Regions from separate parts of the Salmonella sp. A1325 genome, predicted to be linked through region 3. Evidence: predicted binding sites of a transcription regulator. Region 3 holds the regulator's gene; each other region holds the start of a gene.
The links. Region 3 encodes LexA, which represses DNA repair genes until DNA is damaged. Its sites were predicted from a motif close to TNCTGTATGTACATACAGNA; they were not measured.
Positions count from the first base shown of each region.

Region 1: the regulator LexA is predicted to act here: its motif matches at 790-809, upstream of glnL (nitrogen regulation protein NR(II)).
Region 2: the regulator LexA is predicted to act here: its motif matches at 949-968, upstream of rmuC (DNA recombination protein RmuC).

Region 1 covers NZ_JAMLWO010000011.1:155,480-157,752, forward strand. The annotation lists gene glnA (glutamate--ammonia ligase) at 1-645, shown strand, start outside; gene glnL (nitrogen regulation protein NR(II)) at 920-1,969, shown strand; gene glnG (nitrogen regulation protein NR(I)) at 1,978-2,273, shown strand, end outside.
Region 2 covers NZ_JAMLWO010000013.1:69,184-71,456, forward strand. The annotation lists gene udp (uridine phosphorylase) at 112-873, shown strand; gene rmuC (DNA recombination protein RmuC) at 1,013-2,273, shown strand, end outside.
Region 3 covers NZ_JAMLWO010000010.1:149,242-151,514, reverse strand. The annotation lists gene plsB (glycerol-3-phosphate 1-O-acyltransferase PlsB) at 1-128, opposite strand, end outside; gene NAZ64_RS18190 (diacylglycerol kinase) at 299-667, shown strand; gene lexA (transcriptional repressor LexA) at 776-1,384, shown strand; gene dinF (MATE family efflux transporter DinF) at 1,563-2,273, shown strand, end outside.

The DNA.
Region 1 (2,273 bases), on a different contig from region 3:
TTTATGCCAAAACCGATGTTCGGCGATAACGGTTCCGGTATGCACTGCCACATGTCGCTGGCGAAGAACGGCACCAACCTGTTCTCTGGCGACAAATATGCCGGTCTGTCTGAACAAGCGCTGTACTACATCGGCGGCGTCATCAAACACGCCAAAGCCATCAACGCCCTGGCGAACCCGACCACCAACTCCTACAAGCGTCTGGTCCCGGGTTACGAAGCGCCGGTGATGCTGGCCTACTCCGCCCGTAACCGTTCCGCCTCCATCCGTATTCCGGTGGTGGCGTCTCCGAAAGCGCGCCGTATCGAAGTTCGCTTCCCGGACCCGGCGGCTAACCCGTATCTGTGCTTTGCCGCCCTGCTGATGGCCGGTCTGGACGGGATTAAGAATAAGATTCACCCGGGCGAAGCCATGGACAAAAACCTGTATGACCTGCCGCCGGAAGAAGCGAAAGAGATCCCACAGGTAGCGGGTTCTCTGGAAGAAGCGCTGAACGCGCTTGATCTGGACCGCGAGTTCCTGAAAGCAGGCGGCGTGTTCACTGATGAAGCGATCGATGCGTATATTGCGCTGCGTCGCGAAGAAGATGACCGCGTGCGTATGACCCCGCACCCGGTAGAGTTTGAGCTGTACTACAGCGTTTAATCGTATATTAAAAATCCGACGAATTTCGCGTTGCTGCAAGGCAGCAACTGAGCACATCCCCAGGAGCATAGATAGCGATGTGACTGGGGTAAGCGAAGGCAGCCAACGCAGCAGCAGCGTGAAAGGCGTCAGGAGTTTTTGAGTTGCCGTAGAAACTTTCAGCCCATCCCAGGATGGGCTTTTTTCTCCACCAACAATCTGATCTCACGCGCTTTTTAGTGGTAAAAAGCTATAATGCACTAAAATGGTGCAACCTTTTCCAGGAGACTGCTGAATGGCAAGCGGCATACAGCCCGATGCTGGGCAGATCCTCAATTCGTTAATCAACAGCGTGCTGGTGGTCGACGACGCGCTGGCAATCCATTACGCCAACCCTGCCGCGCAGCAGTTGCTCGCGCAAAGCTCACGCAAACTGTTCGGGACGCCGTTACCTGAACTGTTGAGCTATTTTTCGTTAAACATTGACCTGATGCGCGAAAGTTTAGCGGCAGGGCAAGGCTTTACCGATAACGAAGTGACGCTGGTGATTGATAGTCGCTCGCATATTCTCTCTTTGACCGCCCAACGTCTGCCCGACGATTTTATACTGCTCGAAATGGCACCGATGGATAACCAGCGTCGTCTGAGTCAGGAGCAGTTGCAGCACGCGCAGCAAATCGCCGCCCGCGATCTGGTGCGCGGTCTGGCGCACGAAATCAAAAATCCGCTCGGCGGCCTGCGCGGCGCGGCGCAGCTACTCAGCAAGGCGCTGCCCGACCCGGCGCTAACGGAATATACCAAAGTCATCATTGAACAGGCCGACAGGCTACGCAACCTTGTCGATCGTTTGCTGGGGCCGCAGCACCCGGGAATGCACATTACCGAGAGCATACATAAAGTCGCGGAGCGCGTAGTGGCGCTGGTGTCGATGGAACTGCCGGATAATGTCCGGCTTATCCGCGATTACGACCCCAGTCTGCCAGAACTGCCGCATGACCCGGAACAAATTGAGCAAGTACTGCTGAATATTGTCCGCAATGCCTTGCAGGCGCTGGGGCCGGAAGGCGGCGAAATTACGCTGCGTACCCGTACCGCCTTCCAGTTAACGCTGCATGGCGAACGCTATCGCCTGGCGGCGCGTATAGACGTTGAAGACAATGGGCCGGGCATTCCTCCCCATTTACAGGATACGCTGTTCTACCCGATGGTCAGCGGTCGCGAAGGCGGCACCGGGCTTGGGTTATCTATCGCCCGCAATCTTATCGATCAACACGCCGGCAAAATTGAATTTACCAGTTGGCCGGGGCATACCGAGTTTTCGGTTTACCTGCCGATTCGGAAATAGAGGTGTTTATGCAACGAGGAATAGTCTGGGTCGTCGATGATGATAGTTCCATCCGTTGGGTGCTTGAACGTGCTCTCGCCGGGGCAGGGTTGACCTGTATCACCTTTGAGAATGGTAATGAAGTACTGGCTGCGCTGGCCAGTAAAACGCCGGACGTCTTGCTGTCGGATATCCGAATGCCAGGAATGGACGGGCTGGCGCTATTAAAGCAGATTAAACAACGTCATCCGATGCTTCCGGTCATCATTATGACCGCGCATTCCGATTTAGATGCCGCCGTGAGCGCTTATCAACAGGGGGCGTT
Region 2 (2,273 bases), on a different contig from region 3:
GAGTGCAATTGTTTTACGCCATAGTGATGGCTGTCACGAAAATATCTTTATGCCTTAGGTAAAGTGTCTCTTTGCTTCTTCTGACAAACCCGATTCACAGAGGAGTTTTATATGTCCAAGTCTGATGTTTTTCATCTCGGCCTCACCAAAAACGATTTACAAGGGGCCCAGCTCGCCATCGTCCCTGGCGATCCTGAGCGTGTGGAAAAGATCGCCGCGCTGATGGATAAGCCGGTTAAGCTGGCATCTCACCGCGAATTCACCTCCTGGCGCGCTGAGCTGGATGGCAAAGCAGTTATCGTTTGCTCTACCGGTATCGGCGGCCCGTCTACCTCTATTGCCGTGGAAGAACTGGCGCAACTGGGTATTCGTACCTTCTTGCGTATCGGCACCACGGGGGCTATTCAGCCGCACATCAACGTCGGCGACGTTCTGGTAACGACCGCATCCGTACGTCTGGATGGGGCGAGCCTGCATTTTGCGCCGATGGAATTCCCGGCGGTTGCCGACTTTGCCTGCACCACTGCGCTGGTTGAAGCCGCGAAATCGATTGGCGCCACGACTCACGTTGGCGTAACCGCCTCTTCCGACACTTTCTATCCGGGTCAGGAACGTTACGACACCTATTCTGGCCGCGTTGTGCGTCGCTTCAAAGGTTCTATGGAAGAGTGGCAGGCGATGGGCGTGATGAACTACGAAATGGAATCCGCTACGCTGTTAACCATGTGCGCAAGCCAGGGGTTACGCGCAGGTATGGTGGCGGGCGTTATCGTCAACCGTACCCAACAAGAGATTCCGAATGCGGAAACGATGAAACAAACTGAAAGCCACGCGGTGAAAATCGTCGTGGAAGCGGCCCGTCGTCTGCTGTAATTCTCCTCTCTTTTGCAAAGGCCGACGCGTTCGGCCTTTTCTTTTTGCGTGGCGCCTCGCAGGAAATCCCTTTTAAACTGGACGTTTATACAGCACAATTCTATTTTGTGCAGGACAGTGTGGTTCCAGGAGAGGTGTTGTGGATATTACTCTTATGATAAGCGCCGTCGTGGCGCTGGCGGCTGGGGCGGTGATTGGCTGGCTGGCGACGAAAGCGCACGCCGATCAAATCCGCGCCGATCTTATCGAAGAACGGCGTGAGCTGGATATCGAACTTAGCGCGGCCCGGCAGCAATTAGCGCAAGAAGCGCACTGGCGCAGTGAATGCGAGTTACTTAATAACGAACTGCGTAGCCTGCACAGTATTAATACCTCTCTGGAAGCCGATCTGCGTGAAGTCACGACCCGTCTGGAAGCGACTCAGCAACACGCGGAAGACAAAATCCGTCAGATGATCAACAGCGAACAGCGTTTAAGCGAGCAGTTTGAAAATCTGGCGAACCGTATCTTTGAACACAGTAATCGTCGCGTAGACGAACAAAACCGACAAAGCCTGAATAGCCTGCTGACGCCGCTGCGTGAGCAACTGGACGGTTTTCGCCGCCAGGTTCAGGAGAGTTTTGGCAAAGAAGCGCAGGAGCGGCATACGCTGGCGCACGAAATTCGTAATTTGCAGCAGCTTAACGCGCAAATGGCGCAGGAAGCGATCAACCTGACGCGCGCCCTGAAAGGGGACAATAAGGCGCAAGGAAACTGGGGCGAAGTTGTGCTGGCGCGGGTGCTGGAGGCATCCGGACTGCGTGAAGGCTACGAATACGAAACCCAGGTTAGTATTGAGAACGATGCGCGCTCGCGGATGCAGCCGGATGTCATCGTCCGCTTGCCGCAGGGCAAAGATGTGGTCATCGACGCTAAAATGACGTTGGTCGCCTACGAGCGTTACTTTAACGCTGAAGATGACTACACGCGCGAGGCCGCTTTACAAGAGCACATCGCCTCGGTGCGCAATCATATTCGCTTACTGGGGCGTAAAGACTACCAGCAGCTTCCCGGCCTCCGCTCGCTGGACTATGTTCTGATGTTTATCCCCGTAGAACCCGCTTTCCTGCTGGCGTTAGATAAACAGCCCGAACTGATAACCGAGGCGCTGAAAAATAACATTATGCTGGTAAGCCCCACGACGCTACTGGTGGCATTACGGACAATCGCCAACCTGTGGCGCTATGAACACCAGAGCCGCAATGCGCAGCACATCGCAGACAGAGCCAGTAAGCTTTACGATAAAATGCGGCTGTTCGTTGATGATATGTCAGCGATCGGTCAGAGTCTGGATAAAGCGCAGGATAACTACCGCCAGGCGATGAAAAAACTTGCGTCGGGGCGTGGCAACGTTTTGGCGC
Region 3 (2,273 bases):
TACATAATGGGGCGAGAAGTATCGAGCCCCAATTCCTGGGCGGGTTCCGCCGGAATAGACTTGCTTTTTACCAGTATGCTTAATGGTAAATTCAGTAATTTGTAGTAAATTCGTGGCCAGCCGGACATAAACGATGTAAAGCCTCTGGTTAATAATGCAAATGCGGTGCAAGGATATCAGAAAGTTTAGCGAATTTCTGTTGTATCCCGTCATACTTCGCGCTGCGTTACGGCAGTCCGAATCGTGCAGGGCAACCGTATAATGTCATTGACGTTAATAATGTAAAAAGGTTCTTTTGATGGCCAATAATACCACTGGATTCACCAGAATTATCAAAGCGGCAGGATATTCCTGGAAAGGATTTCGCGCCGCATGGACTCACGAAGCGGCGTTTCGCCAGGAAAGTATCGCGGTATTGCTGGGCGTCATCATCGCCTGCTGGCTGGATGTGGATGCGATTACCCGTGTGTTATTGATAGGTTCCGTTTTACTTATCATGATTGTTGAAATCCTCAACAGCGCTATTGAAGCGGTCGTGGACCGCATCGGTTCTGAATACCATGAGCTTTCCGGCCGTGCGAAAGATATGGGATCGGCTGCGGTGCTACTGTCTATTTTCGTTGCCCTGATGACCTGGGGCATCCTGTTATGGTCACATTTTCGATAAAGGTTCCAAATTTTATAAATCTCTTGTTTTTTGCGCCGTTTGTGGTTCCAAAATCACCTTTAACTGTATATACTCACAGCATGACTGTATATACACCCAGGGGGCGGAATGAAAGCGTTAACGGCCAGGCAACAAGAGGTGTTTGATCTCATCCGGGATCACATCAGCCAGACAGGTATGCCACCGACGCGTGCGGAAATCGCGCAGCGTTTGGGGTTCCGTTCCCCAAACGCGGCGGAAGAACATCTTAAAGCGCTGGCGCGCAAAGGGGTGCTTGAAATCGTTTCCGGCGCATCGCGAGGTATCCGTCTGTTACAGGAAGAAGAGGACGGATTACCGCTTGTCGGGCGTGTCGCGGCGGGTGAACCGCTTCTGGCGCAGCAGCATATTGAAGGCCATTACCAGGTCGATCCTTCGCTGTTCAAACCCAGCGCCGATTTCCTGCTGCGCGTGAGCGGTATGTCGATGAAAGACATCGGTATTATGGATGGGGATTTGCTGGCGGTACATAAAACGCAGGACGTCCGTAATGGCCAGGTGGTTGTCGCTCGCATTGATGATGAAGTGACAGTAAAACGCCTGAAAAAGCAGGGCAATAAAGTGGAGCTGCTGCCGGAAAACAGCGAGTTTACACCGATAGTGGTGGATCTGCGCGAACAAAGCTTTACGATTGAAGGGCTGGCGGTAGGCGTCATTCGCAACGGGGAATGGTTGTAATCTCTTTTTAATCTCCTTGTAAGCCGTCATCCGGCAATCGTGCAGCCTGATGGCGCTGCGCTTATCAGGCCTACGGGAATGCAGTTCCTGAGATGATTAATTTGTAGGCCGGATAAGGCGTTACGTCGCCATCCGGCAATGCGCTCGTTTCGTTTAACTCCTTGTCAGGCTTTTCTCCATGCCGCTTTTTACCTCCTCTGATAAAGCTCTCTGGCGTCTCGCGCTGCCGATGATTTTTTCTAACATCACCGTCCCCTTACTGGGGCTGGTCGATACGGCGGTGATTGGTCATCTGGACAGCCCGGTTTTCCTGGGCGGCGTGGCGGTGGGCGCGACTGCCACCAGCTTTCTTTTCATGCTGCTGCTATTTCTACGTATGAGCACCACCGGACTAACGGCGCAGGCATTTGGCGCCAAAAATCCGCAGGCGTTAGCCCGGGCGCTCATTCAACCGTTATTGCTGGCGCTGGGCACTGGCGTGATGATTGTGCTATTTCGCACGCCGCTTATCGAGCTGGCTTTACATATTGTCGGCGGGAACGACGCTGTCCTGGTGCAGGCGAGACGCTTCCTTGAAATTCGTTGGCTAAGCGCTCCCGCGTCACTGGCGAATCTGGTGCTGCTCGGGTGGCTGTTAGGCGTTCAGTATGCGCGGGCGCCGGTTATCTTGTTGGTCGTGGGCAATATCCTCAACATCGCGCTCGACCTGTGGCTGGTGATGGGACTTCATATGAACGTGCAGGGCGCCGCCCTGGCGACGGTCATCGCAGAATATGCCACGTTACTGATCGGCCTCATGATGGTACGTAAAGTTCTCCATCTCCGCGGTGTGTCGCTGGATATGCTAAAACAGGCCTGGCGCGGCAACGTGCGCCGCCTTTTAGCGCTC